DNA from 2 places in the Paenibacillus sp. FSL H7-0357 genome. Region 1 is predicted to be linked to the other one. Evidence: riboswitches for the same ligand, from Rfam matches in the RefSeq annotation. Region 1 holds a riboswitch; the other holds the start of a gene.
What was found. A riboswitch is a leader RNA that binds a small molecule or an ion and turns the genes downstream of it on or off. The one in region 1 is predicted to bind cyclic di-GMP.
Positions count from the first base shown of each region.

Region 1 (13,338 bases):
CTTCCTAGCCGATAAATTTTCGTTGGTTCTTTTCTTTGTTTATCGTTATTGGGTTGGTTTACAGGTGGAGCTTTGGGTTTAGGATTTGGATCTGGTTTGTTAGTATTGTTTCCACCTGGAATTACTTTAAGTTCTATTTTTTTCGGAATCGACACATTAGGCGCCTCTTCTGGAGCAGTAGCCCACTGATAAATCTTGTATCCTCCATACACTACAATACCTGCGCCAGTAACAACAGCCAATACCTCTCCAACACCAGGAATTAAATATAATCCTCCTGCCGCCATTGCTATATTTCCTGAGGGATCAACATATCTTAAAGGGTTGTTCTCCACATACGTATAAAGATTCTGACTCAGCGGATTATCAATCTGCCCTTCATACGTATCCTCACTAATAAACCGGCCAATACTAGAGTCAAAATCCCGCGCCTGTGCATGGGAATAGCCGCTGTAGTAATCATAGCCCAGGCTGGTGTAGCCGAACAAGTTGTCTGGACCGGACCAGTTCAGGTCGAATTTCTCCGGGTTTTCGGCTACGCCGAATTCGTCGTAGCGGTAGCGTGCCGAGATGCTGCCGTCCTGGCCTTCCAGTCCGATCACGCTTCCCTGTGCATCACTCAGATAATAGAGTGTCTTCGGCGCTACAGCCGCCGCTCCTGCACCACTGGCTCCACCAGCCGGTTCCCAATCGTTGCTCTCATCTTCGCTGACCAGATAACTCATGCTGATCCGTTCTTCACCGGCTCCGTAGACGTAGGACTGCTTCCAGTTCTGGCCGTCAGCTCCGGTTGCCATAAGAGGCTGTGGAATGCTCATGGTGATGTCATTGGTAAAATAAATATCAATCTGCCGCTTCTTATATTGCGGCTCCCAGCCATCACGGTTCCCGGCAGGATTGCTTGAGAGATAGGCATCCTGAATTGCACCGTCACCAATGGTAGTCCGCATGGAGACCCGGTTCCCGTCACCGTCATACTTGTATGTGGTGATATCGCCGTATGCGTTGGTGTTCCCGATCAGCCGGTTCGATGCATCCCAGCGGTTGCTCTCCAGCACTTGAGGGCCTGCTGCCTGCGCAACCTTCAGCAGCGCGTCAGGATTCAGGACTTTGTCTGCCCCGTACACCTCTTCCGTGACGCCAGATTCAAGATCTGGCACAGGGCGGTAAAAGGAAAGGCCTTGGGAGTTAATATCCTCAAGGCCCTCAAAAATTAAAGATTATTTAGGTTAAAAAAACTTAATTTCTTGTGTATGATAGATTTCCGACGACTGGTTGCTTAAACTTAGTAGGTGTTTTAATCTCTGTTTCACAAACAGGGCGCAGTCCCGTTTCCTCTCATGTGGTCTTTTATTGATAAAGGCCATCATTGAAAACTGAAGTAATCTTCATATATAATTCTGTAACAATGCTGATGTCTACATCTTTATTGTAAGATATTTGGCTAATAACAGTTGTATATAGATAAAATAATTCATATACTAGTTTTTTAGATATATCATCTCTCCCTTTAGTGAATATTTTTAAATCATCCAAATAATCAATCAACATTGAAATTTCTCCATTTGGTATAATTCTGTCTTTCCTAATCAAAATAAGAATTTTATGAACAATCGATGATATGTCCTTCCTTAATTCAGCTTCATTTGTCATGGAATCCACCCCACAATCGCACTTATTGGAATGTATTTATAAACTGATACTTCACTATCATTCTCTGCCATTTCAGCTGCATATTCAACACCAAATGGTTCATACAGTCCCATAAATTCATATTGTGCGGACTTTTTAATTGAACTAACTTTATTTAAGTCAATCACAACAATTCCATGCTTGCCTCTATATCGCTCATTAGCTATTCTCAACTCTCTAGTTGTAGCTATCCAAGGATCAGAACCCATAGATATATCTTTTCCATCTTCTTTCTTATTTCCATCTAGTATGTGCTCAAGTAAAGACCATTCTCGATGGGGAGGGGTGTGTTTGGAAAGAATACCTCTCCCAGCTACTAGGTTACCGACATCATAGGAACTAAGCGATCTATACACTATATTTTTTGATGTATTTTTTTTTATATCCTCTGCTTCTTCTAAACTTAGAATAGAGATATTTAAACTTTCTGCAACCTTTGTATTTATATATTCTTGATCTTCACCTACTGGAGTTGCAGCAAAAAGCGCGCTTATAAAAGCACTAACAACTGAGCCAATCAGCCCTGTTTTTGAACCTTTCTTAGCCCCTTTAGCTGCCCCGCCTGTTATAACCTTAAAATCTCTAATTACTTCATCTACAGTTTTTGGTAGTGCCTCATGTCCGCTAGGATCTGTATACCTCAACGGATTATTCTCCACATACGTATATAAGTTCAACGTCTGTGGATCATTAATATCCCCTTCATAAGTATCCTCACTCATAAACCGGCCAATACTAGAGTCAAAATCCCGCGCCTGCGCATGGGAGTAGCCGCTGTAGTAATCATAGCCCAGGCTGGTGTAGCCGAACAAGTTGTCTGGACCGGACCAGTTCAGGTCGAATTTCTCCGGGTTTTCGGCTACGCCGAATTCGTCGTAGCGGTAGCGTGCCGAGATGCTGCCGTCCTGGCCTTCCAGTCCGATCACGCTTCCCTGTGCATCACTCAGATAATAGAGTGTCTTCGGCGCTACAGCCGCCGCTCCTGCACCACTGGCTCCACCAGCCGGTTCCCAATCGTTGCTCTCATCTTCGCTGACCAGATAACTCATGCTGATCCGTTCTTCACCGGCTCCGTAGACGTAGGACTGCTTCCAGTTCTGGCCGTCAGCTCCGGTTGCCATAAGAGGCTGTGGAATGCTCATGGTGATGTCATTGGTAAAATAAATATCAATCTGCCGCTTCTTATATTGCGGCTCCCAGCCATCCCGGTTCCCGGCAGGATTGCTAGAGAGATAGGCATCCTGAATTGCACCGTCACCGATGGTAGTCCGCATGGAGACCCGGTTCCCGTCACCGTCATACTTGTATGTGGTGATATCGCCGTACGCGTTGGTGTTCCCGATCAGCCGGTTCGATGCATCCCAGCGGTTGCTCTCCAGCACTTGAGGGCCTGCTGCCTGCGCAACCTTCAGCAGCGCGTCAGGATTCAGGACTTCGTCTGCCCCGTACACCTCTTCCGTGACGCCAGATTCAGGATCTGCTTCCGGCAGGCCGGATAATGAAGCTCCTCCATCATCGGTTGGAATCGTTCCTGCTGGACTTAAGGATGGATTTGCAATCGATGACAGCGGATCTAACAGCTCCGACAATGCATCTGTATTGGTAACTGCATCTGCATTTGCGTCTGCGGCCCCGCCTGCTTCCAGTCCTTTTACTTTCTTATCCGAATAGACACTTTCCGGCACTGTAACCTTCTGCGCATTGCCCTTCGCCGTGAACAAGCTCAAAGCCGTTTCGCTGTCGATCCCGCTCACTTCCAGCAAATTGCCGCGCTTATCGTAGGCGTAGTCCTTGTAGTCGCTGCCTTTTTCGTAATGGGTCAGCTTGTTGGCCGCATCGTAGGTGTAGCTCTCCAAGGTGGTAATTCCGGCTTCAGTTGTTTCTTTGCCCAGACGATTGCCTACGGTGTCGTAGGAGTAAACGACCTTGGAACCATTCTGCTTCTGCACTTCAACCAGTTGGTTCAGCGCATCGTACGCATAATCCGAGACGTCTGCCGGACGCTGTGTGCCTGCCGGATTATCCTCATCGCTGCCGCCTTCCTGGCGTTCCGTGCGTATTTTGTTCCCTGCCGGATCGTAGACATAGGTCAGCTGCTCCAGAAGCGCGCCGCCCGGTGCCTGATGCTTCATCTCCAGCAGTTGTCCAACCCCGTCATAGGTATAAGTGCTTTGACCGTTGTTTGGCAGCAGCTTCTCCGTCAGTCGGCCGCCTGCATCGTACTGATAGCTGGTCGTCTGGTTCTGCGCATCCGTCACCTGCTTGATGCGGTCCAGCTTATCGTACGCATAGTTAACCACTGAGTTATCCGGATAGATCACTCTGCTGCGCTGTCCGGTTGCGGTCCATTCATAACGCACGTTATTGCCGTCCGGATCAATGACCGACGTTGGCCGGTTAAGTGCGTCATAGGTATATCTTGTGTTTCCGGTACTGTCCGTCATCAACTCACGGCGTCCCGCGAGGTCATATTTGTAATTTACAGTAAGATCGTTACCGTACTTAATCTGCTCCACTTGATTGCCTTTATTATAGGCATACACGGTTGTATTACTGTCCGGTTCAGTAACCTTCTGCAGGTTGCCGTTCTTATCGTAAGCAAGGCTGGTCTTCTCCTGCAGCGGATTCACTGATTCAATCACCCGGTTCAGTGCATCGTAGTGATAGGAAGTCACTGCTCCCAGGGCATTGGTTTTGTCCAGCAAGTTGCCGGAGGCGTCATAGGTGTAATGGGTGGTGCTGCCCTCCGCATTCTTCACATCTGTTAACCGGCCCAGCGGATCATACATAAAAGCAGTTTCACGCTGATTCGCATCCACGATCTTCTCTACATTGCCTTGAGCATCATAAGCATATGAGGTTTCGTACCCGAGCGCGTTGCGTACCCGTGTACTGCGTCCCAAATCATCGTATTCGTAGGTGGTCTTCTGGCCTGCCGCATCGGTGAACCCGGTCATTAGTCCGCGTGCATTGCGGGTTACGACCGTTTCCTCATTCAGCGGATTGATTGTCCCTGCATCCAGACCTCTGCTGTCGTATTTGGTCTTCCAGATGGAATGATTAGGGTCGATGACGGCAATCTGATTGCCGTTCTTGTCGTACTGGTATTCCGTTACCCCACGTAGCGCATCTGTTACCTTCACCAGTTGTCCCAGTGCATTGTAGTCATAATAGGTGCTATTGCCCAGTGCATCCGTCTCTTTGATGGTATTGCCAGCCGCATCATAACGGTAACTCGTCTTGGCATTCAGTGGATCGGTCACACTCAGCAGTTCATTGCGTTTACTGTAGGTGTAGGAGGTGAGGTTACCCTTGGCATCCTTCCGGGTGAGCATATTTCCGTTATCGTCGTAGGTATAAGTGCTCTTCCCGCCTTCAGCATCGGTAACTTCCTTTACTTGTCCGACACTGTCGTAGCTGTAAGCCGTTGTCTCACCCGCCTTATCTTTTTGCTCTATCACGCGGCCAAGCGCATCATACGTATTGCTGGTACTATGCTCAAGTCCGTCCTTCGTGCCGTTTAACCGGTATACCTGGTAAGAGCTGACGGTCTTTGTCCCGGCTTCATCCGTTTGTTCTTCCACATTGCCATTTGCGTCAAAAGTGACCGTGCTCGTCTGGCCAAGTGCGTTGGTTATGGAAACGGCACGGTCCTTCTTGTCATATTCGACACCTTGCAGCTTGCCATCGGCATCTGCCACTTGGGTGGTGCGGTGCAGGGTATCACGCTCAATCACTGTCGTATATCCGCTCGGGTCCTTAATTTCCTGTGCGAACCCGGCAGCATCATTGATATATGCTGTGGTATGCCCTTCAGCATCGGTTACGGAGACCGGAACCCCTGCACTGTCTCTGACAATGGTGACAGTGCTGCCGAGGGCATCCGTACTTGTGACAAGATTGCCTGCGGTATCATAATCGTAGGTGGAAGGGTTGCCGAGGGCATCGATCTTCTCAACCGGACGGTTCAAGGCGTTATAACGTGTGAGGGCGGAAGTACCATTCTCATCAGTCAGCTGAGTAACATTGCCGCGCTCGTCATATGCCAATTTCTCTTTATTGCCGTTAGCGTCTGTGATCGCGGTTACCCGGTCACTGCTGTCATAGCTGTATTTAACGATCGAGCCATTCGCCGCTTGCCGCTGAACGACTTGAAAATTATTATTCCATACATAAGCAGTATCTTGATGAAGCGCATTGGTCCACGTTGTTTTATTCGCAGTAGTGGCGATGGAAGAGGCCAATCCGGCAGCACTCACCGTTCTGGCATTCCCGGAATTCACATCGCTTGCTCCGCTCTCCGAGTAGGTCAAAATGGTCTTGCCTGCTCCCACTCCCGTATGAACAACAGGAGTCTGGTTCGGAGTCATGTCTCCGCCAAGGACGAATAGACCGCCCGTCTGCACATTCAGATTATTGTTAACACTGACGTTGTCACGAACGAACAGATCGCCGCCGGACACGGTTAGATTCGCCGTCTGGTTATTGGATACGATTCCGCCAACGACCATCTCCTGGGCGATGTTCATTTCCACCCTAGTGTTAATGGACAAGTCTCCGGCAATCAATATCCGCTGCGCATCAATGGTCAACCCGCCGCTGTTATAGGTCAAACTGCCCGTTTGCAGTGTATCCCCCACAGTTACGGAAGAATCATTGTTGAGATGAATCGTTCCGCCGGACCACAGATTGCCGTACAAGCCTTGAACCTTCTGCACATCCAGTGCAAGCTTGGTATTGGCATTAAGTCCCTGCTTCAGAATCAGCGTACCGTACACACGCACGGTAATATCCCGGTTCGTATTCATACCATCCACGATCAGCACCACAGGCTTGTTCGGCGACCCGAATGTTACGCTTTCTTCAAGATTTAAATGACCCGAACTGACAACTGCCGGGGATGTACTGCTGGCCGCAATTGCACTTTGGATGGCAGCAATCCCGCCTGGAGCGGCAACCGCAGAAGTAATGAAGGCATCCCGTTTGTTCTCGATGGCTCCGATGCTGCCCGCCAAATAGTCAGCAATGAGCGGCTTCAGCCCGGCAACCTGCCGGTATGCAGGTGCATGAGCAAGATTATGCATCGTACCGGACAAAATCACTTCATCCGAGTCCGGAATATCCCGTCCGTTCGCAGGATTTATCCCAGTCTCGCCGCCTTCCGACACCTCTCCCCGAACTACTGGAGCTACACGCCCTTCATAGCTGGATGAACTCGTCTGCCCGTAAAAATCGGTAAAGCCAGTCACGCGTTGATGGTCATCATAGGTCACACTCATCGTTGCGGTCCCTTTGGCATCCGTAACACTAAGCACATGATGTTTGTTATCATAGGTAAGCTTAGTTGTGGCCCCATCCACATCAGTAATCGACATCAGGTCTCCAGTGGCCGGGTGATAATGAAATGACATTTGGCGGCCGGTTGGATCACTTGCAGTCATCAGTTTCCCTGCTCCGTCGTAGCTTAAGCTTAGAGAAGCCCCGGCTGTACTGACCGTTGCCAGCTTCGTACCCTGGTAAGCAAATGTGATCTTATTCCCGTTCAAATCCGTAATGGACTGTAGCAGCCCCTCTGCATTGAACCGGTAGAGATCGCCTTGAGGTGATGATAGAGTATACGCCCCTGCTGACGGAGCACTCAGCGTCCAGTCCGTGCCGCGCGGTGTCAGATACTCTCCTCCCGACAAAGGTACGTACTCAAAACGTGAGCCATCCGGGCTCATCACTTCTACCTTGCCGTCTTCTACCGCAGTCAGCTTCCATTCATAGCTGTGATGCCACCCTAATCCACTTACACCTGTATAAGGGTCACGGCTTAAATAGTTCACGCCGAATTGCAGCGGCATCAACGCCTGCAGCGAGATTGAATCACTGGAGTAGACAAAATCTCCCCGGGCCGGATCAACCGGTGCCTGTCCGGACGGGTTCACAATCCGCAGCCGATCCTGAAGTGCCGCTTCTGTAAACTGCGGCAGATCCCCGCTGTTTATAGCCCGGCTGGTTTGCGGATTGGTCAGCAGAATGGAGGTCAGGCCGCTGATTGTTCCCGCAGAGGTTGCAGACTGGTTCAATACTGCAATGTCCTGAGCCTTCTCCTGCATGGCCTGAACAGTATCCAGCTTATAATAATAGGCTGCCAGCGCCTCCCAGCTGAGTGAAAATGCAGGCATAGGCGCACGCAGCACTGCGAGCGGCTCCGAAACCCCCGAGTACTTACCTTCCTCTTTCGCTCTTGCCGTGATATGCACGGCTTTGCCCAGCGTTATCCCGATCTGTTCACTCCATTGGCCTGCGCTGTTGACAGCAATATTAGAGTACAGCCGTTTTTCCCCATTGGACGGATAATAAAGTTCCACTTCCAGCTGGGCCCCTGGTTCAGCAGTTCCTGAAACCACAGATTGTCCTGCAGCAGCAGGTTTGATCTGCAAAGCTGCCGGAGGAGGCAATTCATCGCCTCCAAGGATTTCAAAGCTGGCGATCTGCCCGTAGTACACGCCAACACCGTTATACTCGGCAGGGGAGATACAGATGTTATAGCGCCCTTCATCCAGCGGTACACCGCCGATTTTCCCGTCCCATTCATACTCATGAACGATATATTGGCCGTTCAGCTTCGTTGGATATTCACCGCTCTTAATCAGATCCCCGAGGAGCGGGGACGATCCGTCCCGCTGCGGAGTACAGAGGCTGATATTCGTTTTATGATACTCCTGACCGTTGTCGGCCGCGTTGAAGCTGAAGGAGATTTTAACCGATTTTCCCGATTCCGGGTTAAGTTCACTGGGTTCAATCCGCATATTGGTAGCTGCATAAGCCGGAGAGATGAACTTATCCAGACCTGGAAGGATGGGAATATAAGAAATGACCAACAGCAAAGCAAGCATGAGGTTAAAACGTGCCTTCATGCTGCCGCCGCGCCACTTCCTTTTGAGCGCTCCGAATTTCATGATTTGATCTCCTATCCGTTGTAAGTTAGAGTAAATTCAGCTCAGCCAGCAGCTTGTACATCACGACCGCTGCTTCTGCTCTTGTTGATGAATCTTTAGGCTTCAAAAGCTGTCCGTTACCCTGCACCAGCTTCTTGCCCACCGCCGCAGCTACAGAATCCCTTGCCCAACTGCTAACGCTGCCGTTGTCCTTATATCCGCCCAATTCGGCTTGAAGCTTGGCAGATTCAGCAGCAGAAGCCCGGCTGCCGATAGTGCTGTCTATTGCCCGCATCAGCATCACCATCATCTGTTCACGGGTCAGCGGATCATTGCCGTGAAAAAGTCCACCTTCTCCCGTTACGATTCCTGCCGCTGCAGCTGCTTCCACATAAGGGTAGGACCAGTTCGCAGCTGAAACATCACGGAAAGCCGGTGTCTCCGGCCGCTGCGGCTGCAATCCAAGAGTTGCTGCCAGCAACTTGGTGAATTCAGCCCGGGTCAGGATCCCTTTTGGCGCATAAGCGGTTCCGTTCATCCCGTTCACAATCCCCCTAGCCCCCAGCACCTCTACAGCTTGCTGCGCCCAGTGGCCTGACATATCTGTGAATTCAGCTCCGCGCAGCATTACCGCATATAGTCCGGAAGCTATAATTCTGGATTGAACAACGGCGTCTTCCGCCGCAGTCACTCCGCCAATATAGTTCCATATGCCTTTTGCCAGATCGTTGCTATAGATTCCAAGCTTCTCACGACCTGTCGTCCAAGGCGCTTCCTTCGGGTACCCTACCGTCAGCTTGGCCGGCATCAGGAACGGAGCACTCGCTTGCACCTGCCACGCAGAACCTGCCTTCAGCAGTTTTTTGCCTGTTGCGTCGAGCAGTACTTCTTTCTCCAGCTCAGCTTGGGCCAAGCTTACAGTGGTATTGTCAGGGAAGGTTCCTGCTGCAATCTCCAGCCGTGCCCAGCCATTCAGTACAGACAAAGTACCTCCCGCACTTCCGATAACCTGACTGTCCTTGGCTCCGGTCACTACAGTGGTCTTCACTTCCGGGGTTGCACCCGGACTCGGATCTGCGCCTGGATTTGGAACTGCACCTGGAGTTGAGGTTGTCCCTGGAGTTGGAGTCGTTCCTGGCGTTGGGGTTACCCCTGGACTTGGAGTGGCTCCCGGACTCGGAGGGGTTGATCCTTCTTTCAGGTCTATCGACTCTATGTAATCATCCTTCTTGCTGTAAAGCAGTTTATCCCCGGTAATGCCGATCAGCTTCGTTCCGGGCTCTATTGCTGGCAGTGATTTCACTGCATATGTAGTAAGGTTCACTTGCTGCAATGTGGCAGCACCGTCCCTTTCCTCTTGAAAAACTGCCTGTCCTTCACCTATCGACATGAAGGCATACTGGGTTCCTCCAGGCTTCATCTCGGTGAGATCCACAGGCAGAGCAGTTAGGTCCTTGATATTCAAAATCACATATTTGCTCTCGGAAGACCCATTTTTTTGCTTAAACAGCACATCGCTGCCGTTAAAAACAAACCAGTCCACATAGCTTGCTCCGCCCAAACTAACAAGTGCACGCGTAGCCCCGCTTTTCAAATGGAGCAGACTGAGCCCCCCGTCACGGGCATTCTTATACACCACATTGCCGCCGGCCAGCACCGGGAAACGTCCTTCGCCGAGGTCGGCTTCAACACCCGTAGCCAGATCATGATAGATCATGCTGCCGTAATTTTTGCGCTCGTACCAGACTACACCGACTCCATCTGTAGTCGGATTGCCATATGTGCCAGACTGTTTGTTAAGCTTTCTTCGGGTACCCGTCTCAAGATCGGCAGTGTAAATATCCCAGTTCAGTGAAGACTCCTGCTCTGTTCCTTTGTCGGCCCACACTGCAACGTTGCCGCTCACATAAGGCGCATCCTTGGCGGATGAACCCGATGTAAGAACAGTGCTGGCACCACTGGCCTGATTCATCGCGTGAACCTGCTTCACCCCGTCGGCCTCTGCTTCCAGCCATACAATCTGGTCGCCGGATACGTTATAGTCCGTTCTACCCGGATCGGTCCCGGCAGCCAAAACCTGCTTCATGCTAAGGCCTCCGCTAAACAGGCCCACAAGCATACTCACCGCCACTGCGGACACAACCGTCCGCGAAAACTTCCCTTTCCTTCTAAACCTCATTTACTTCTCTCCCCCAGCGCTATTTGTAGGCACGCCAAAAAACCAAGTGCCTTGAGCGGCCCGGCTGTCTTAACATCCTCCTTTGGATGAAGTAGACCCGTGGCTTTGCGTCTCCGACTTTCGTACGGATTTGCCTTTGTTTCAAACTCGGTTTTTCTGTCCCGTTATGGGTATGCAGGTGTGACTTTAGTTGTACAGGACTCTTTCTTTATCGGAATTTATCCCTATTAAATTAATAAGTCCTAGTTCTCCCTTACTTATATACCTTTTCCTTTTTTCGGAAATAGGCCTCATTCTTCGACATTTGTAAAGATTTAAAACAAATTTAGAAACAAAAAAACGGCATCTCTGCCGTTTAATTGTGTTATAGACTCTCAGGATTCGAACCCAGGCCCTATATAAAGGATTTCACTAACTACTCCTGCTTTAATGCTTGGCTGCGGCTGCAGGTGCAAACAGCGAGTTTGCAAGTAGAGCTACCGTTCCTTTATACACTGCGTGCGACGCTGCGACACTTCCCAAATGTCCTCCTATGTGCAGGTGAATCACTCCGTGAAGAGAGGACCAAATCGTACCTACAATAAATTCCGCATTTGAATCACCAGCAATTAGGCCTTGCTCTTTAGCGCTGACAATCACGGACAACAAGCGCCGCATAGCAGTAACAGTGCCTTTCATGCTCTGCTCATCCGGTTTGAAATCTGCAAATGCTCCCCCAAACATCAATTTATAGTAGCTGGTATAGCGCTGGCCAAATTCCCAATACACTTCTGCCAGATTAATTAAATACTGCTGCAGATCCTCTGACTGTGAAGCACTCTCAAATTCGCTCGAGAGTATTTTGCAGCCCTCCAGATATAATTGCTGGGCTAAACCTTCTTTATTAGCAAACAGACTGTAGATGATCTTGGTCGAGCAACCCATCTTCTGAGCTACTTTTCGCACGGTGACAGCTTCCGGCCCTTCTTCCTGAAGAATAAAGGCTGCTGCATCAACTACGAGTTGACGAAGACTAGCTGTGTTCTGTAAGCGGGCTTCCTGGTAGGTTGTCAGCTTTCTATTGCTTGCGTCAGCAAAATTATTAGGTTCATTCAACTTAATCGCCTTCTTTAGTTATGTTGTTATTCTCGGGAAACGCAGTTTCCAATCATATACCACGCATTCTATACAGTCGATTCCACAAAGTCAATCATACATGCACATATCTTCTTGCAAATTTTAAAAAAAGAAGGTTTGACTTTCTCCAGCCAGCAGGTTACTATGATTTCAATAGGAAACACTGTTACCAACTAACAAGCTAATATTGCTTTGGGCACTACGTTTAAAGTAATTTTTTTCGCACAATCGGTAACATCGTTTCCTAACGAATACATCGTTTTAATAGGAGGAGTAATTTTATGAATATTCAAGGAAAATGGTCGCTAGTCACAGGTGCCTCTTCCGGCATTGGCGAACAATTTGCAATACAGCTGGCTAAACAAGGAAGCCATCTGGTTCTCGTAGCCAGATCTAAGAACAAACTCGATGACTTGGCAGCGGAACTCGAAAGAAGCTATAACATCAAAGTCAAAGTCATAGCTATGGATCTTACGGAAGCAAGTGCACCAAGCGAATTGTTCCAGCAATGCCAGCTGTTGAAACTTGAGATTGAGCTGCTGGTCAATAATGCCGGATTTGCCACTCATGGGAGGTTCGAGCAAATCTCAGGCCAGCGGCAGCATGAGGAGATTATGTTGAATGTTGCTGCCGTCGTAAATATGACTCATTTATTCTTGCCGGATATGCTGCGCAGAAGCTCTGGTACTGTGATCAATGTATCGTCCACCGCAGGATTTCAGCCGCTCCCCTATATGGCTGTGTATGGGGCAACCAAAGCTTTTGTCTTGTCCTTTACAGACGCATTATGGTGGGAGAATCGTGACCGTGGAGTCCAGTTCTTTGCACTTTGCCCCGGTTCTACAGATACAGCTTTCTTCACCGTCGTGGGGACAGAGGATGCTTCAGTCGGGAAGAAAGCAACTCCACAGCAGGTAGTTGAGACTGCGCTGCGCTCACTCGCGAAAAAGAAGATATACACTGTTCCAGGCTCGCAAAATTACCTCGGAGCACAGTTGTCCAGATTCGTTACCCGAAAGCAGAGTCTGCGGATTGTTGGAAACATGCTTGCCCCAAAATAGCGTATAATGAACAAAATAGAAAATCCACAAAAAGGGGATAGGATACATGATATTGAGCATGAATTGGATTACGCTCAGGGTGCGGGATCTGGAGGCATCCCTTAATTTTTATCACAGCATTCTGGGACTTCCGATTGACCGCAGATTTGAGAGCAGAGGAAGACAGATTGTTATGTTAGGCACGGAGGGGCAGCCCAAGATCGAGCTTATTCAGGGAAGCGACCCGGCTCTGAAGCCGGAATGCGGTGTGTCCATTGGGTTCGAGGTGGCGTCACTGGATGAGGCAATAGAGAGTTTCAAAAGCCAGGGTATCCCGGTAGCGCGTGGTCCGATCACGCCGAATCCACGCATATCGTTCTTTTAT
Region 1 covers NZ_CP009241.1:2,624,776-2,638,113, reverse strand. Annotated here, with positions in the region: gene H70357_RS36600 (RHS repeat domain-containing protein) at 1-1,127, opposite strand, end outside; gene H70357_RS11340 (hypothetical protein) at 1,351-1,653, opposite strand; gene H70357_RS11335 (DUF6531 domain-containing protein) at 1,650-8,639, opposite strand; gene H70357_RS11330 (S-layer homology domain-containing protein) at 8,665-10,704, opposite strand; cyclic di-GMP riboswitch class I at 10,849-10,942, opposite strand; gene H70357_RS11325 (TetR/AcrR family transcriptional regulator) at 11,224-11,892, opposite strand; gene H70357_RS11320 (SDR family NAD(P)-dependent oxidoreductase) at 12,195-12,974, shown strand; gene H70357_RS11315 (VOC family protein) at 13,021-13,338, shown strand, end outside.

Region 2 (18,426 bases), 2.2 Mb from region 1:
AATTCCGGCTCCGGTACTGGAGAAGATTACGGGCGCATTGTCCAGCTCCATTGCCCACACCTTTATGTGGGCGCTGATTCCGGCGGTGCTGGGTCTGGCCTTTGTACTGCTGATGCCTAAAGACCGGCTCACCGATCACAGTAAGGAAACTCAGCCTTCGGGCGGAAGAGGGTAAGCGGAAATGTCCATGAAGATGGTCATTCTCGGGCTGCTGCTGGAGAAGGACAGGCATCCCTATGAGATTACACTCGTAATGAAAGAGCGCATGTATGACCGGATGATAAAGCTGCAGATGGGGTCGCTGTACTACGCCGTTGATAAACTGGCACAGGAGGGACATATCGAAGCTGTTGAGACCATCTCCAGCAACGACCGCCCGGATAAAACCATCTACCGGATTTCCGATAAGGGCAAAGCCCTGTTCGAACAGCTTGTCATTCAGCAGATCAAGAAGACCGATGAGGTCTTTCACCCGCTGTACATGGCTCTTGTGCTCTCGCGGCACATCGATCAGGGCAAGGTGGAGAAGCTGCTGCAGGAGCGGATACGCGAAGTTGAGCATCAGGTCAATTATGCTTATCAGGTGTACGAGGAGCATATCTCCATCGTCCCCCGGTCCGCGCTGCACTTGATGTACGGCAGATATGAGCATAGCCTCACTGAGCTGAAGTGGCTTAAGCGGCTCTATGACGACGTAGCCGCCCGCAAGCTCAGTGACATTGGAACACCGCTCGATTTGCAATAAACGTTATACACTGGAGGCCCTCAGGGGCCTCTTTGCTGTTTAACACCGGTCTAAACCGTTTATTAACGAGCAACTGCAGCTGAACACCAGGCGGATATATAGGGCAACTCCGCCAATGTGGATCCGATTCCGCTGGAAGACCTGAAGCTGGAGAAAGAAGAAGAGAAGGATAAAGAGGGCACGAAACACCGCTCCTCCAGCGACAAAAAATACCATACCGGTTTCTAAAGGTGTACAATATCCAGTATAACGTTAATCCTATTTCACGGAGGGATATTATTGCTGAAAACGCTGCCACTGCATACGCACGGGATTCCAGCCAGCCGCATTGCTCTGGGCTGCATGGGACTGGGCGGAGGCTGGGACCATGAGCCGATCACTGCCGAGAATGTCAGACAGGGACATGAGGCTGTTGAGGCTGCACTGTCTATCGGAATCAACTTTTTTGATCATGCAGATATCTATACCCGCGGAAAAGCGGAGAAGGTATTCGGACAGCTCTTCAAAGACCGCCCCGGACTGCGGGAAGAGATTATTATCCAGTCCAAATGCGGCATCAAGCTGATTGAGCCAGGCGATACCTCTAACAGCTTCGACCTCTCCGGGGAGCATGTTCTGAAGAGTGTCGACGGAACCCTCTCCCGGCTGGGCACGGAATATATTGATATTCTGCTGCTGCACCGTCCCGATCCGCTTATGGACCCTGAAGAAGTAGCTGAAGCGCTGCATAAACTCAAAGCGGCGGGAAAGGTGCGTCACTTCGGCGTATCCAACATGAGTGCCGCCCAGATCCGGCTGCTGGAGCATTATTGTGACGAACCGTTCGTCGTGAACCAGCTGCACATGAGTCTGGCCAAAATAAGCTGGCTGGATGCCATGGTCAGCGTAAACCGTGAACCCTGGAAAGACATCACCTTTCCCGAAGGTACCCTCGAATACTGCAGGACGCAGAACATCCAGCTGCAGGCGTGGGGTCCGCTGGCCCAAGGCTTATTCAGCGGCCGTTCACTTACAGGCCAGCCTGAGAGTGTCGTGAACACGGCGGCTATGGTCCAAACACTCGCCGAACAGAAGAACACTACCCCTGAAGTGATTGTCCTGTCTTGGCTGATGACTCATCCTGCGGCCATCCAGCCGGTAATCGGGACGGTGAATCCGCAGCGGATCGCCGCCTGCGCGGGTGCGGACAAGCTGGAGCTTACGCGCAAGGAATGGTACGACCTGTATGTCAGCTCGCGCGGCGAGAAGCTGCCGTAAGCCTCATATCCTCATTCGCATACCAAAAGGAGCGTCATCTCCGGTTCATGAAGCCGGAGATGACGCTCCTTTTATGTTCTATTCCTGATTCTAATTATTCTTCACCTGCTCAAAGTTGTTCTTGAAGGTGAAGTTAACCGATTTGCCTTGCAGACTGTCATTATCAAAGCCGAGACCCGTATCATCAACAAAAGTCACGTTATAGGCCAGATGCATCGTCTTCTTGGCAGGAAGAATCAGGTTCGGGAGGTTGGCATCCCGGCCTGCCCCGCTGTTGTACAAATCCTTAAGTGAACCTACATAAGCATCGGAAACGCTGACCAGTACAGTCTGGCCGTTATTGTCTACGCGGTATGTCCAGTCGAGCACGGCTTCTCTGGCAATCGCGAAGGCTTCCTGTCCGTTGCGTGCCAGTGCCTTCAGGAAGGAAGGACCGTTAATCAACGATTTGAACAGCCGGTCTGCAGCTTCGTTCACCTCATTGAGCGCATCGGCATTAAGAGTGACGCCGCCTGGTGCAGCCAAAGCGGCTACAGTGACTACCGCTTGCTCACCGAATGCGAGCGCATCGGCCTGCTGTGCAGGTGTTCCTTCCGGGATGGCAATCAGATCGGTCAGTTTGGCATCCAGCGTCCCGGTATTCTTGATCAGCATGGCTCGGGTGTGGGTATCTTTCGGTGCCCACAATCCTGTTCCCATACGTCCGGCATCGGAGTCAGCCGTATAGAACATCGGGCCTTCAACCGGCACGTCATTGCGGTGAGTACTTAAGGACAACGTACCGGAAGCAAAGGTGTTGCCGGTGTTTTGGGCGGAGCTGGTGAACAAGGCATACGTGCCTCCACCAATGGCGGCGCAGAGCAGCACCACGGAGGAAAATGCGGCAATCAGCATTTTTTTCTTTTTCATCATTGAAGTAAGCTCTCCTTATTAAAAAAGGGGGGACACCCCCCCTTTTTATTTGATTTTTAGCTATAGATCCGTTCGTTATAGTGCTTAGTTATTTTTAGTCTGCTCTGCATCTACTTTAATGGAGGCTGTACCCGACTTGCCTTGGTAGCTGTTGTCAGCTGCTTTCGGGAACTCAGCTTTGACATAAATCGTCTCCGATCCGCCCACAGCAAGCACACGGTCGGCAACGGTAAGCGGTACCGTTCCAGCCGCATCAGAGTATGCGGTAATGACCAGCGGGGTTGCTCCGCCGCCGAGGTCGCCGCCTACAGCCAGCGAGAGATCATAACGCAGCTCAAGCGTTCCTTTGTTGCTAACTACTACAGGTTGGATCTCAGAATCTCCCGGAGCCCAATTTGTGATGTTGAAATATTTCTGCTGAGCTTCATCCTTCTTATCCAGTTCAATCTTGAGCGTGCCAGCAGCAAACGTATTGCCTGTATTCTGTGCGGAACTCGTAAAGATAGCGAAGGATCCCCCGGCAATTAATGTTGCCCCCAGTGCTGTAGTCGCCATTGCCATTGCCATCGTTTTTTTGAGATTTGCCATTGTTATTTGTCTCCTCCTGGATCTCCATGAATGGAGTATGTTATGAATTATTTATTGAATCTTCCCTAACCACGTTAGGAGAAGCATCAACCGTTCGTAACAGGCGGGGATTCTCCGGGCGCAAGCTGCACCTCTACAGGATCCTCCATGCGCATGATCGATTTGAAGATTGTAATAAGGGAAGAGATGACCAGAAAAATCCCCGGAATAACCATTACGACAATAATCCCGGCGGTCGATTTTACCCAGTTCATGAAATATCCCAGAAACGGAACGGTAAAGTCCGCGTACTGTGCAACAACATTACTTGAAGGAATAGGATCTGCATCCTGCGCATCGTTATTGTCGCCTTTGGTGATATACTGGGTGTTTTCTCCCGAGCCGAGCACGCTGACAATGCGGTGGGTAATCAGGCTGTTTGATCCATCCAGAGCTTTGTAAGTGATTACATCTCCTGGTTTAAAAGATCCCTGACTCTGTTCACTCACCGGTTTGACGGCAATGACAGCCCCCGTCTGAATTCCGGGCTCCATGGAGCCGGAGAGCACCGTTAGAATTTCCTTGCCCAGAATCTTGGGCGTTCCGCCATTCATCCGGCTAGTGATTGCAGATACCAGCGTAAGTAGAAAAATGAGAATTAACGCATACATCAATAGGTTACGAGTCCATTTAAGTATCACTGGAGAGCACCGCCTTGTTTAGAATACGCCTTGCTTTTCGCCTATTTTTACCGTTATGCTGTCAGGATTCGCGTCCGGGGCAGGGGCTTCAGGCTCAGCAGTCTTATCAGGCTTTGCTTGCTCCTCAGCTTCGAGCTTCGCTTTCTCCTCGGCTTCGAGTTTCGTCTTCTTCTCAGCCTCGAGTTTCGCTTTCTCCTCAGCTTCGAGCTTCGCCTTCTTCTCAGCCTCGAGTTTCGCTTTCTCCTCGGCTTCGAGCTTCGCCTTTTCTTCCGCTTCGAGCTTCGCCTTCTTCTCAGCCTCGAGTTTCGCTTTCTCCTCGGCTTCGAGCTTCGCCTTTTCTTCCGCTTCGAGCTTCGCCTTCTTCTCAGCCTCTTTCAGTCCTTGGATCACGTCAGCGGCCTCTGTATGCATCAACGAGGTTTCGTCCGCATAACTCCTAGCCTGTTCGGCCGCGGTCGATGCCTGATGATAGGCTGCCTGCACATAAGCGTCCACTCTTCTGATGGAGCTTAGCTTTCTAACCATCTCCTGAAATTCGCCCAGCGTTAGATTGGCTTGGCTGAGCAATTGTTCGAATACCGGGATATCGTTATTTTGTGCGGCTGTTAATTGATTAAAATCGACCTCATATGGAGAAAGTCTCTGGTTCACTTCATTGACTTGCTGCTCCAGCTCTAATTGCGAGCGTGTTAGATAGCCTTGAAGCTCAGCTAAAAAAGCAGCCGCGCCGGCCGCAGCCTCACGCGTTTGTGCAGCAGCCTCTTGAATACCTCCAATACGTCCCTCTGCGGTCTCCGAGTCCGTATTCTTATCCGTTATCTCCGCTAGCACCTCTCTCGCCGCTTCACGCTGCTGGACCGCAAGCTTCATCGCTTCGCTGGCTTGGTTGGCAATGTGATCGACCGTGCTTGGAAACACAAATGCTGTGGTGATATTGGATGATTCGGTTGCTGCGACGTTAGTCAGCAATGCATACGTGGGCGTTGTAATTTGGCCGATGCCATAAGCCGAAATCACTACGATCCCTGCAATTTGGGGAAGCGTATACCGACGGATGTTTCTATTCCGGGAAGAACGTGAAAGCCTCACAGGAGCCTCTCCTTTAGCTGCTTGCAATTTCCTGCAAACAAGGTAATCTATTAACACCCAGCCTTTATGACGAACGATTTTTGTTCGTTATTAAGAACCATGACGTAAGTATATGCCATTACTCCTACAAATCAAAAATCTCATTTTGTTGCAATATTCTTAATAAAGAACGATTTATAGTTAAAATTCTGCTTTTAGCTTCATTTTCCTCAGCTTATCGTACTTTTTAACGAACGTTTTCGTATGAAAAATCTAAATGATACCGTAGAGGGAATAAAAATAATGGGGATGTGGAGTGGAAACGACATAAAAGGGGGATCATTCATACCGGAACTGATTCTATAGTGCTTTGTCCGTCTTCCGGTTATTTGTTATACTGTAACAAAAAGTACGGAGGGGCGTTTTTATCGTGCCAGATAATATGGGAAGTCGCATCCACCATCTCCGTCTGGAAAAAGGCTTGTCTCTTTCGGAGCTTGCGGATAAGGCTGATGTGGCGAAATCATACTTAAGCAATGTGGAAAGAAATATACAATCTAACCCCTCTATTCAATTTATTGAAAAAATCGCTGACGCACTTCAGGTATCCATTCATGCGCTGCTTTACGGCGAGCCTTCCGATGTGCAGGAGTCACCTCTGGATGGAGAATGGTCCCGGCTCGTACTGGAAGCTATGGCTTCGGGTATAAGCAAGCGGGAATTCAAAGAGTTCTTGGACTATCAAAAATGGCGGTTGGAGCAGAAGGATTCCTGATTCATGCAGGTTCCTTCTACTGCCGGTCATACAGAAAGGGCACAGCGGAGAGATCCGCTGTGCCCTTTCTGTATGTACAAAAACTTTTAACAACCAACTGCTACATCGCCTGCAAAGTCTTCTCATTAAAAAATTGGCGGATTTCATCCGCTTTGATGCCCGCCTGCTTAGCCGACATCAGCAAATAGACCCATTCTAAATCCAGATCAACTGTCTGCAGTTCTCCGTTGTTCCCCTGGTTGGACTTATCCAAGAAATCTCCTCCTAAGATTACGCGTCCCCAGGCAGTCCGGCCGTCGTAGTATTTCTACATTAGACCCGAGACTTTGTGCCCCTGTCTTTCGGCAGGTTTACCCTTTACTGGATCCTTTACATGAAAGGATCTGGTTAGAAATTCATGAAACCGTTATCCGCAATAACATTATACAATATCTTACACGAAAAGTGTGTCGATTTATGGGAATATTGTATAATTAGAAACGGAAAATAATTGATTATTTTGCCAACTGCTTGTACGAATTACTCGATAATCCCAAAAAATTGTAGAACAAGCCTCTTTATCTATATATGTATATATGAAAACTGAAAACAACTTTTTTATTTCGTTCATTTCAATCACACCGCCGCATCATTTTCATATAGTTAAGAAACCAAACTTATAATAGTTCTGTATGAATTAGGCACTGAATCATACCGTTTTGCGAACGGATTCAACCAAAGTATGAATTGATTACCCGCCTTGAAAGTTGCACAATAAGATGAGGAATGAAACCGCAAACATCGAAGCTCCACAAGGGCGCCGGCGAAATTTTGGCGCGCGTGGAGTTCATCCGTTAGGAGGATGTATTCATGGCAGCCAAAGATCCCTATAACGAAACTGTGTGGAGCAAGTATTACGGACCCAATCTGGGTTACATCCAAGAGAAATATGAGCAATTTGTAAAAGATCCAACTTTAGTAGAGCATAATTACCGCGATCTCTTCACCCTTTCCGGCCCCCCTCCATTGGCTCCTGATGCCGAACAGGCACCGCTGCCTGTGGTTTCAGGAGATACTGAGTGGCTTAGAAAGGCCGTAAGGGCATCCAAGCTGATCGCCAATATCCGCATACATGGCCATATGGCCGCCAATATCGACCCGCTGGACCGGGGAAACAATCCGATGGCGAAATATTTGGAGTACGAAACCTATGATCTGACCCGCGAGGATTTAATGGCTATGCCCGCCTCGCTGATCTGGGAGAATGCCCCGAATGACGTTCATACTGCTTGGGATGCCGTTCACCGGATGCGCCAGGCCTACACGCAGACCATTGCCTATGAATTCGGGCATGTGCGTGACGAGCAGGAGCTGCGCTGGCTGAACAGCCAGGCGGAATCTACCAGCTCTCCCGCGCCTCTAAACAACACAGAGCGCAAAGAATTGCTGAAAAGGCTGATTCAGGTAGAGCAATTCGAAACTTTCCTTCATAAAACTTTTGTCGGCCAGAAACGCTTCAGCCTGGAAGGCAATGACGCCTTGGTGCCGATGCTGGATGAAATCGTGCGTGCTGCCGCTCATGACGGTGCGGAACATATCCTGATGGGTATGGCGCATCGCGGACGGCTTAACGTCCTGGCTCATATCCTGGGCAAACCTTATGATATTATTTTCTCGGAATTCCATCATTCGCCGAACAAGGAGCTGTTCCCTTCCGAAGGCTCCATGGGCATCAACTACGGCTGGACCGGTGATGTGAAATATCATCTCGGCGCTGACCGCGCCGTCCGTGAAGGAGAAACCGTCCGTACACGGATCACTCTGGCCAACAATCCGAGCCACTTGGAATTCGTCAATCCGGTGGTTGAGGGCTTCACGCGTGCGGCCCAGGAAGACCGCAGCACTCCGGGTCTGCCTAAGCTAAATACGAATAAAGCCATGGCTGTGCTGATGCATGGCGATGCTGCCTTCCCGGGTGAAGGCATCGTGGCCGAAACCCTTAATATCGGCAAGCTTAAAGGTTATCAGAACGGCGGTACAGTGCATATTATCGTCAATAACCGGATCGGATTCACGACGGAAAGTGAGGATTCCCGTTCTACCCACTATGCCAGTGACCTGGCTAAGGGTTATGAAATTCCGATTGTCCATGTCAATGCCGATGATCCGGAGGCTTGTATTGCCGCCGTCCGTCTGGCCAGCGCCTACCGCAATCTGTTCAAGAAGGATTTCGTGATTGACTTGATCGGCTATCGCCGCCATGGACATAATGAAATGGATGATCCGGAAACGACACAGCCGATTGTTTATGGTAAAGTGCGCAATCATCCTACTGTATACAAAGTGTACGCGGAACGGCTGCAGGAGGAGAGAGTTATCACGGCAGAAGACGTTACGGCAATGAACGCCGAAGCTGAAGGTGTACTGCAGCAAGCCTTTGATAAGATGAAGGAAGGCAAGCATAAGAACGCGGAGGCCAAAACCTCAGTTGCACTGGACAGCGCACCTACACCGAAGCGTCCTACAGCGGTTCCGCTTGACAACCTGCAGGAAATTAACCGGGAGCTGCTGTCGGTGCCGGACGGCTTCCAGGTCTATCCGAAGCTGGAGCGGATTCTGCAGCGCCGCAAAGACGCTTTGAATGATGGAGAACGTGTTGACTGGGCACTCGCAGAAGCCCTCGCCTTCGCTACGATTCTGAAGGATGGCACACCGATTCGTCTCAGCGGCCAGGACTCCCAGCGCGGCACCTTCGCGCACCGCCATCTGGTGCTGCATGACAGTGACACAGGGGCACTTTTCTCTCCGCTGCATCAGCTTAAGGACTCCAGCGCCTCCTTCGGGGTGTACAACAGTCCGTTGTCGGAAGCGTCGGTGCTCGGGTATGAATACGGCTATAACGTGTTTGCCCCGGAAACCTTTGTCATCTGGGAAGCGCAGTATGGTGATTTCGCCAACGCCGGACAGGTCATTATCGACCAGTTCATTGCTGCCGGACGCGCCAAATGGACCCAACGCAGCAACCTGGCGATTCTGCTGCCGCATGGCTACGAAGGCCAGGGGCCAGAGCATTCCAGCGGAAGGCTGGAACGGTTCTTGCAGCTGTCGGCTGAAGAGAACTGGACTGTAGCCAATCTGACCTGTGCGTCGCAGTATTTCCACCTGCTCCGCCGCCAGGCTGCCCTTTGCGGCAGATCGGATGCCCGCCCGCTGGTGGTCATGGCTCCGAAAAGCCTGATCCGCAACACACGCAGCACTTCCCCGGGAGCCGAACTGGCTTCGGGAAGCTTCCAGCCGGTCCTGCCGGAGCCGCTTCTGGGCAGCAAGCCCGGCGAGGTTAAACGACTGGTTGTCTGCAGTGGTAAGGTCGCTATCGACCTGCAGACTGAGCTGGATTCAGCCAAGGGGCAGGATTGGTCCTGGCTGCACATTCTTCGGCTGGAGCAGCTCTACCCGTTCCCGGAACGGGAACTGGCCGCTCATCTGAGCACCTTCCGCTCCCTGCAGGAAATCATCTGGGTACAAGAAGAACCTAAGAATATGGGCGGCTGGAGTTATGCCGAACCACGGCTGCGCGCCATCGCCCCGCAGAATGTCAAAGTACAGTATATCGGCCGTCCGGAACGTTCCAGCCCGGCCAGCGGTTACGCCGATGTGCATAGCTTTGAACAGCGGCGTATAGTTACGGAAGCCCTGAAACTAAATTCGCAAGTACAAGCGGCTGTACCGTCCTCCTGAAAGGGGACGGTGTCACGATAACGTTAACTATTATATTTGGGGAGGTAAGGGCCTGTGTCCGAAATTAAAGTACCCGATCTGGGCGAATCCATTTCCGAAGGAACGATCTACAAATGGCTGGTTAAAGAGGGCGATACTGTCGGCCAGGGGGATGTGCTTGCTGAGCTTGAAACCGACAAGGTCAATCTTGAAATCAGCGCGGAGGAGGACGGCGTCATCTCCTCCATCCTGCGCCAGGCCGGCGAGAATGTAGCCGTTGGCGAGGCTATCGGCGTGATCGGCAGCGCAGACGCTGCTGCCGGAAGTGCGCCGCAGGCCGCTGCGGGCGGCAAGCCCGAGGCGGCACCTGCTACAGGCAGCGTTGCACCTGCCGCTGCCGCACCTGTGGCAGCGCCTTCGGACGCTGCCGTTCCTGCCGCCGCACCCGAAGGTGCGGCAGGCAATGCGGCCCTGGCTTCGCCGGGGGCGCGCAAGCTCGCGCGGGAGCGGGGCATCGACCTCGGCGAGGTCAGTGCCCGCGACCCTATCGGCCGGATTGGCCAGGCCGATGTGAAGGACCATGGCGCAGCCGGCCCAGGGGCCGCTGTGCCCGTGTCTCCGGCGCCGCAGGCCAAGCCGGAGCCTGCCAAAGCTGCGGCGGGCAAAGCGCCGCAGCAAGAGGACGGCAAGGCCGTGGAGCGCAAGCGCATGTCGCGCAGACGGCTGACGATCGCCAGCCGCCTGGTCGAAGCGCAGCAGACCGCGGCCATGCTGACCACCTTCAACGAGGTGGACATGACCGCCATCCTCGACATCCGCAAGCGCCGCAAGGATGCCTTCAAAGAGAAGCATGAAGTCGGACTGGGCTTCATGTCCTTCTTCACCAAGGCTGTGATCGGCGCGCTCAAAGCCTATCCACTGCTGAATGCCGAGATCGACGGCGAAGATCTGCTGCTCAAGAAATATTATGACATCGGCATCGCCGTCGCTGCCAAGGAAGGGCTGGTTGTGCCGGTCGTCCGCGATGCGGACCGGCTCAGCTTCCCTGAGATCGAACGGCGGATCGGCGAGCTCGCCTCCAAAGCACGCGCCAATACGCTCAGCCTGCAGGAGCTGCAGGGCGGCACGTTCACCATTACCAATGGCGGCGTGTTCGGCTCACTCTTGTCCACGCCGATTCTCAATACGCCGCAGGTTGGTATTCTCGGCATGCACAAGATCCAGCTCCGTCCGATCGCCCTGGACGAAGAAAGAAGCGCCAACCGCCCGATGATGTACATCGCGCTTTCCTACGATCACCGCATCGTGGACGGCTCCGAAGCGGTAAGCTTCCTCGTCAAGGTCAAGGAACTGCTGGAGGATCCGGAAGCGTTGCTGCTGGAAGGGTAACCCTCCAGTAGCAGCCTTCACTCCTTCAGCCCATAGACAAACAGGCATCCGGAGAGCGAGCACGCCCAACCGGATGCCTGTTTTATTGTTATAACTGATGAATCGAATAAGCAATTATTTCCAGATTTATCTTGGTACAAAAGGTAACCCGTCAGAATTGCCTGCCTATAACCCTCCCTGGAGTAACTCCGCTGCCAGCTCCAGCAGCTGCTCCTTAGTCAACGTCCGGTTGCCGTAGGTACTAACTGTGTAATACGCATCCTGTTTCTCGTTGTACCAACTTAGGTAATGATAGCTTACATACGGCTTGACAACTCGGTTGTAGACAACCTCCCTGCCTGCTACCTCCAGCTTCTCCGCGGCAGCATCATCATCTTGCATAAATTGAACATAGCCGCCATACAGCGGGGTTGCACTAATACTAATGTTTGCTCCCTGCTTCGTATACACGCCTTCGAACCAGCCCGCTTTAGTCCACGGCAAGATCTTCATAAACAGATTCCGGTCGGTATTCTGCCTCGCCTCGGCAATCAACTCGTTAAGAGTCTGACGGTAAAGCGGATTACTACTGATCTCTGCATCGGATGGCCCTAGGGGAGAGATCTTTCCCTTTGTAAAAGTATAACCCTTAGCTTCCTTGGGGAGTATCGGCATGTTCAGCTTGTTCATCTCTGCAAGGAATGCCGGATAATCATTCAGCTCCAGATCCTTAGACTTAAACTGCAGAGCGGATACTGCTCCTTCTGGAAGGGCTTCTCCTCTGAAGAAATAAGCAATCAGCTCTCCCGGCTCCGCGAAATCCATCAGCTTATGCATATATTGATAGTACGGTGCAGGAGCAGCCTTTCCCCAATTCGGATCCGTTGCCTGATGCTGCACCTTAACCTCGCCTGCCTTATTACGGATCTGAATGTATTCCGTAGCGGCATAAGCCGTTACGGTAATCAGCAGCAGCATAACCAGCATTCCTGAAGTAGCCGCAGTTTTGCCGGCAAATCGGATGCCACGCGGACCTTGCTTCTGATCTGACTTCTGATCCAGTGTCCGAATGCGGGCCATCACCTTGTCTGTCACCTCAATGGTGTGAAGCTGCTGCCCAGAAGCTGCTGCCGCTGTTATATCTTGGTACTCATTATGGATTCCGGTTCGTTCCAAGAGATCCCCTCCTCTGTCTGCATAAATTCCCTGACTTTCCGTTTAATCCGTTCCATCCGCTTATGCAGCGCATTAGGACTGCTGTTCAGAATGTGGCCCATCTCCTGAAAAGTCAGCTCCTCAAACACCCGCAGCACAAGAATATTCCGCTCCTCCAGTGACAGCTGCAGCAGCGCTAACTCCAGAGCAGGGCTAAACAGCCGCGCTTCCATCTGTTGCTCCGCGCTCGCAGCTACCGTCTCCGGCCGGAAGATCCGCAGAATATGCCCCTGCAGCCGGCGTCGGCGCAGCAAATTAAGACAATGATTGCCGGCAATCCGGTAGAGCCAGGCGGAGAAGCTTACTTCAGGCTTGTACCCTCTGATTGATTGATAGGCCTTTACCAAAATGTCCTGAACAGCATCCTCCGCATCCTGCCTGTTCCCGAGCAGACGGCAGCAATAACGGTATATTGGCTGCTGAAAAATCTCGACAATGCAGGCATATTGCTCCCGGTCCCCCTTTTGAACTTGTTCGATTACAGCCTCCACCTGTTTCATATCCCTTAAATGCTCCTGTGACGTTGCCAGCACCTCCTTACTTGTATATCTCTATAACACTTGCGCCCTGCAAAAAGTGCCTATGCCTGAATTATTTTCTGTACGCCCCGAACTATTTTCCATCCTATACATTTCGAGCAGCGGCAACACAGTCCTCTTACTGAACCATGAGTATACAAAAAAGAGATATCCGCCAGCCGTTTGCACGAAAGGCCGGGATATCTCTTTTTCGAATAACTATTCTCTTTGTCTGTATACTTCTTAAGCCAACATGTTTGTATATGGTTAAGCCGTATGCCGTGAAGGCTTCAGGCTCATTCCCTTTTCTCTTGCCTGTCTCTGCACCGGAGGCTTTAAGGAAACCGCCAGAAGACAGGCTACAATACAAAGTGCGCCGATGACGATGAAGGTAGGCTTGAACCCGCCGAGAGAAGCGGCGATGAACGAGCCGGACAACGCCCCGATTCCGAAGCCCTGATAGACAATGCCATAGTTCTTGCTATGGTTCTTAAGGCCGAAGAAGTCACTGACAATCGCCGGGAACACCGTAATGTTGCCCCCGAAGCAGAAAGCAATGGTGGCCACACAAGCGAAGAACAAGCCGTAGCTCAAGGTCGCATAGCTTAAGGTTAGCATCGCTAGGGCTGTGACCAGAAGTGTGGCACTGACCAGCTTCAATCGGCTCATACGGTCGGACAACGCTCCAAGAATCAGGCGCCCTGCAGTATTGAAGATCGCGATCATCGCAACGGCATTGGCCGCTGTAGCGATATCCAGACCCGCCAGCTGCACCCCGATATCCTTAACAATGCCAATCAGGTAGAGGCCGCTCATGCAGGCGGTGAAGAAAATTACGAACAGCAGGTACGCTTCCTTGGTGCGCAGCATTTCTTTGACGGTATAGTCTTTCACTGCAGCCGGAATTGTTGCGGCAGAGGAATCCGTCCCTCTGCTGTTTGCTTGTGCCAGTGCCGGAGCAGCCACAGGAGCTTCCCTGACCAGTAGCGAACCCGCGACAACCATGATCATAACGGCCAAGCCCCAATACAGGAAGGTATTCGATACGCCTGCCGACTCGATCAGGCTGCCGTTGATATATTTGAAGATCAGACTGCCGGTTCCGTAGGCGCCGACCGATACGCCGGAGATCAAGCCTTTATGTTTAGGGAACCACTTAATCAGATTGGATAACGAAGTAATATAGGCCGTACCATCGGCATAACCCACGACTACGCCGGCCAGCAGGTAGAACATCAGGAGGGAGTTGGCCTGCGAGCTAAGCATCAGACCAAGTCCCAGCATAATCCCAGCGGAAGCGGTCAGCTTGCGGAGGCCAAACCGGTCCTGCAGTTTCCCGGCAAACAAGGTTGCGAAGGCAAGGGCAAAGCTCGTAATGGAAAAAGTTATCGAAACAGCGCTGAGCTCAAAGCCGAATTTGCTGACAAGCTGCGCATTAAACAGGCTCCACGTGTAGATTGTGCCCAGTCCCATTTGCATAATCACTGTACCCAGCACGATCATCCAGCGCTTGCTGCCAGATTTAGCCGTAGTCATGAGTCATTCCTTCTTTCTCTCTATTGTCGCTGCAAGGGCTTTCTTTGCTCCTTTATTGTAGCGAAACAACGCTTTCTTGAGAGAAATCGGGAATGAGATGACCGAATGCGGGAATGAAATGCCGCTACAGGCGCATGATCTGCCTGAATTCCTTGACCTTGCTGCGGCTTACCGGCACTTCAAAATCCAGATCACGAAGCCGGAGCAGATACGTATTATTGAACCAAGGGATAATTTCCTTGATCTTGGACAGATTCACAAGATAGGACCGGTGGCAGCGGAAGAAGCTGTCCTGCGGCAGCCGGCTGTGGAACTCGCTGATGCTCAGAGCCATACTGTATTCCTCTCCCTTAGTCATTACGCTCGTTGTCTTCTCCTGCGCTGAAGCATAATAAATCTCGTCGGCATCGACAACGATGATCTTCTCGTTTTTCCACAGATTGACCTTGTTGCTGACCGCAAGATGCCCTTCTTCTCTGGGACGGCTACGCGCCGCGAATGCCGCTTCCAGCTTGTTCAGCATGGCTTTCATCCGCGATTCACTGTAGGGCTTCAGAATATAGTCGAATGCTTCAATCTCGAAAGCGTCGGCGGCATGCTCCTTGTAGGCAGTGATAAATACTATATAGGGTTTGACCGAGAACCTGCTGATATTCTGGGCCAGCAGCACGCCGTCGATGGACGGAATATTGATATCCAGAAAAATCACATCGACTTCCTCAGCCTGCAGAAATTTCAGCGCATCCAGTCCGTCCTCAAACTCGGCGGTGATCACTATATCGCTGTGTGCTCCGATCAGAAAGGCAAGCTCACTCCTTGCCAGCACTTCATCCTCTACAATTATCGCTTTCATCGCTTCTCCTTTGTGACGTCGAAATAAATTTCCGTCCCTTTATCCAGCCGGTGAATGATCAGACCCTTGCCATAAATCAGCTTTACCCGCTGATGTACGTTATATAGCCCGATTTTGTTATCCGGCATGCTTCCGCTGTAGACCTTCTCCATCGTCTCCTGCGCGATGCCTGCTCCGGTATCGGCGATGCCGATCCGCACGGTCTCTCCCTGGTCTTTTACCGAAATCGTCACCGTGCCCGGTCCCTTCACTTTCAAAATGCCGTGAACAATCGCATTCTCCACCAGCGGCTGAATAATCAGGCTGGGAATACGCACCTCCACTTCGTCGATATCATACTCAACGGCCAGGCGGCTGCCGAAGCGGGCTTTTTCAATCTCCACATATTGCTGGACCTGCTGCAGCTCACGCCGGATATCAATAAATTCATCGGTCAGCTCCAGATTGTATCTCATATAGCCTGACAGGTTGATGATCAGCTCCCGTGCCTTATCCGGGTTAATCCGGATCAGTGAACTAATCGCGTTCAGCGCATTGAACAGAAAATGGGGATTAATGCTCGTCTGCAGCGCCTTCAGCTCGGCTTTGTTAGCCATCTCCTTAATGCCTTCGACCCGCGATACCTCCATCAGCGTCGAAATCATCTGCGACAGCCCTACCGCCATTGCCTGCAGCGAGTAAGTGATTTTATGGGCGTTGGTATAGTAAATTTTAAGTGCTCCGGTCACTTCGCCTTTCTCTTTCAGGGGAATGATAATCAGTGACCGGATTGCCCGGTTCATATATTCAGTATCGTCATCGCGGATCGTAATTTCGCCGTCCCTCAGCGTCTTTTTCGTCTCTTCACTGATAATCTCGTTCGTCTCGGTGTAGTATTCCTCTCCCACTCCGACATAGGCACGGATGAAGCGGGTATCAGTGATCGCTACCGCATCGGCATCGATGTCCTCTTTGATAATCCCGCAAATGGTGCGCAGCGACTGGGGATTGATGTTGCGGAAATACGGCAGCGTCTTATTGGCAATATCCAGCGCCAGCTTAGACTGCTTCGCGGCGATCCGTTCCTTCTCCCCCTCCACACTCTGGACAAGCATAACAATAAGGCCGACACTGATCTGACCCACAATCATCGGAAAAGCGATCTTCGAAACGATATCCACACCCAGCGATGAAGGATCTGCCATAACCAGAATAAGCAGCATGGTCAGTGCTTCGCAGCCCATCCCGGCCAGGATACCGGCAATCCAGCGGCGGTCAGCCGTAGTCCGGCGGTAAATGACGCTGGAGACAATTCCCGCCGTGACACTTGTAATCAGGCAGGGCACGGAAGTCACGCCGCCGATATCAATCAGAAAACGGTGAACCCCGGATATAATCCCGGTAATCAGTCCGACCCAAGGACCAAACAGAATCCCGCCGGCCATAATGGCGATAATCCGCACATTTACCAGTGAGCCGTCGACTTTAATGCCGCTGTATGTTCCGAAGATCGCGAACAGGCTGAAGATCACCGTCACGATCACAAGATCCTGCGGAGCGTAAGCCCCTTTGACAAAAATCTCTTTAAACCGCGGCAGCCGGGTCAACACAAACAGGCACATCAGCAGCAGTGCCGCCCTTTCGAACAATTGCAGCAATATCGTCAAGTTATGTTCCAATGCCACGCCTCCAATGGTCAATCTATCGGTCCATTATAAGATGTGCCAAATCATAATAGCAATCCGTCCTATTGTCTTGTTAGAGTACCCAAGCCTGTAAACTCGGCCTTATAATAGAGGCATCAGATAAAAAAACCGTTGCTTTTATTTAGTGCATGTCTTCAAACTGGAAGAGCTCTGGGGAAGCAGGGATTTAGTATTGAAAGTAGGGGACCTAAAAGCCCGCAGCGGGTTCGTTTACTCGAGGGACGGACTCAGGAGGCGCTATGGAGAGTAAAACAGCTGTTTATTTTCTTTTGCGGACCCAGGCGACCTTATCTGCTCTGCATTCTATCTAAAAATGGACAGCAGGGAGAAATAACTGCGCTGGAGTCCGTTTTCCTCCTGTAACAGGCTAAAAGCCCCAATTAAGTGCAACTCGGTCCGTTCGTAAACGCCTTTCTCCGTGTGTGATCAGAAAATGCTACTGTACCCATGATTCCTTAGGGCATACAGCAGCAGATTTTGGCGGGGAAGCGGTTTGAAGACACGCTCTAGTGCAACTATTTAAAGGAGGACCTATGTTGCTGATCCATACCGAGGAAGATCTCCTGCGGGCAGTGAGAGAAGACCCGTGGATGATGAATATTCTATCTGCCGCCCGAGCGCTGATGCTGCCCGATTCCTGGGTCTGCGCCGGATTTGTCCGCTCTAAAGTCTGGGATGTCCAGCATGGATTTACGGAAAGAACACCGCTGGCAGATATTGATGTTATTTATTATGATAGCAGCGACACCCGCGAAGAGACCGAAAAGGCTTGGGAAGCGCAGCTGCGAGCTGCTGATCCGTCCATCCCCTGGTCGGTCAAAAACCAGGCGAGAATGCATGTGGTTAACGATATTCCGCCCTATACCTCTTCTGTCGACGGCATGTCCAAATTTCCCGAGACGGCAACCGCTCTTGGGCTTTCGCTGGATGAACACGGTAATTTAAGGTTGGCCGCCCCTCATGGCATCCGGGATGTAATCCAAATGGAGCTCAGACCCACTCCGAGTTTTATAACCAACCGCCAGTTGCACTCTATCTATGAGAAACGGATCGCCAGCAAGAACTGGAGGTTGTTATGGCCTCGGGTGCAAATTACAGCTGTCGGCCAGCTTGCCCAAGAAGATAGGAACACTTGGTAATATCACTTCACTTCAGAACATTTACGAGCAGCATCCTTGCCGCTTGTTTGCTGTCTCCGTCCAACCAGACTCTGACTGTAGGGGCGGCTGGAGATGACTCCACTATGGAGACCAGGCTGGAAATCGTACCTTCTTCGTAGGTGCTGATAATCTTATTTTGATCAGACGCCAAATGCCTGATAATGATTTTGGTTGAGGCACCTACTGGAATGGTACTATTCTCTTGCCCGGGTTCTGTTGTTTCCGCTGTTTTCTTCAGCATACTATACTTAGGATTGTTATATAGGGTTATTGCGTCAGTCTGGGCAGCGGTCAAATCGCCGAACAGATCCGCCGTACTCTCATCTACGCCTGTCATGATCTGCTTGTTCTCATCTATGTATTCCATCTC
Region 2 covers NZ_CP009241.1:397,947-416,372, reverse strand. Annotated here, with positions in the region: gene H70357_RS01865 (MDR family MFS transporter) at 1-175, shown strand, start outside; gene H70357_RS01860 (PadR family transcriptional regulator) at 182-745, shown strand; gene H70357_RS01855 (aldo/keto reductase) at 1,025-2,002, shown strand; gene H70357_RS01850 (TasA family protein) at 2,093-2,914, opposite strand; gene H70357_RS34065 (TasA family protein) at 2,999-3,502, opposite strand; gene sipW (signal peptidase I SipW) at 3,589-4,182, opposite strand; gene H70357_RS34060 (hypothetical protein) at 4,201-5,271, opposite strand; gene H70357_RS01830 (helix-turn-helix domain-containing protein) at 5,693-6,025, shown strand; gene H70357_RS34910 (anti-repressor SinI family protein) at 6,126-6,278, opposite strand; cyclic di-GMP riboswitch class I at 6,306-6,390, opposite strand; gene H70357_RS01825 (2-oxoglutarate dehydrogenase E1 component) at 6,875-9,742, shown strand; gene odhB (2-oxoglutarate dehydrogenase complex dihydrolipoyllysine-residue succinyltransferase) at 9,797-11,110, shown strand; gene H70357_RS01815 (hypothetical protein) at 11,276-12,265, opposite strand; gene H70357_RS01810 (RNA polymerase sigma factor) at 12,226-12,804, opposite strand; gene H70357_RS01805 (L-lactate MFS transporter) at 13,090-14,358, opposite strand; gene H70357_RS01800 (LytR/AlgR family response regulator transcription factor) at 14,483-15,211, opposite strand; gene H70357_RS01795 (sensor histidine kinase) at 15,208-16,869, opposite strand; gene H70357_RS01790 (nucleotidyltransferase family protein) at 17,433-18,035, shown strand; gene H70357_RS01785 (VanZ family protein) at 18,043-18,426, opposite strand, start outside.
Region 2: another riboswitch for cyclic di-GMP. It lies ahead of H70357_RS34910 (anti-repressor SinI family protein); the one in region 1 lies ahead of H70357_RS11330 (S-layer homology domain-containing protein).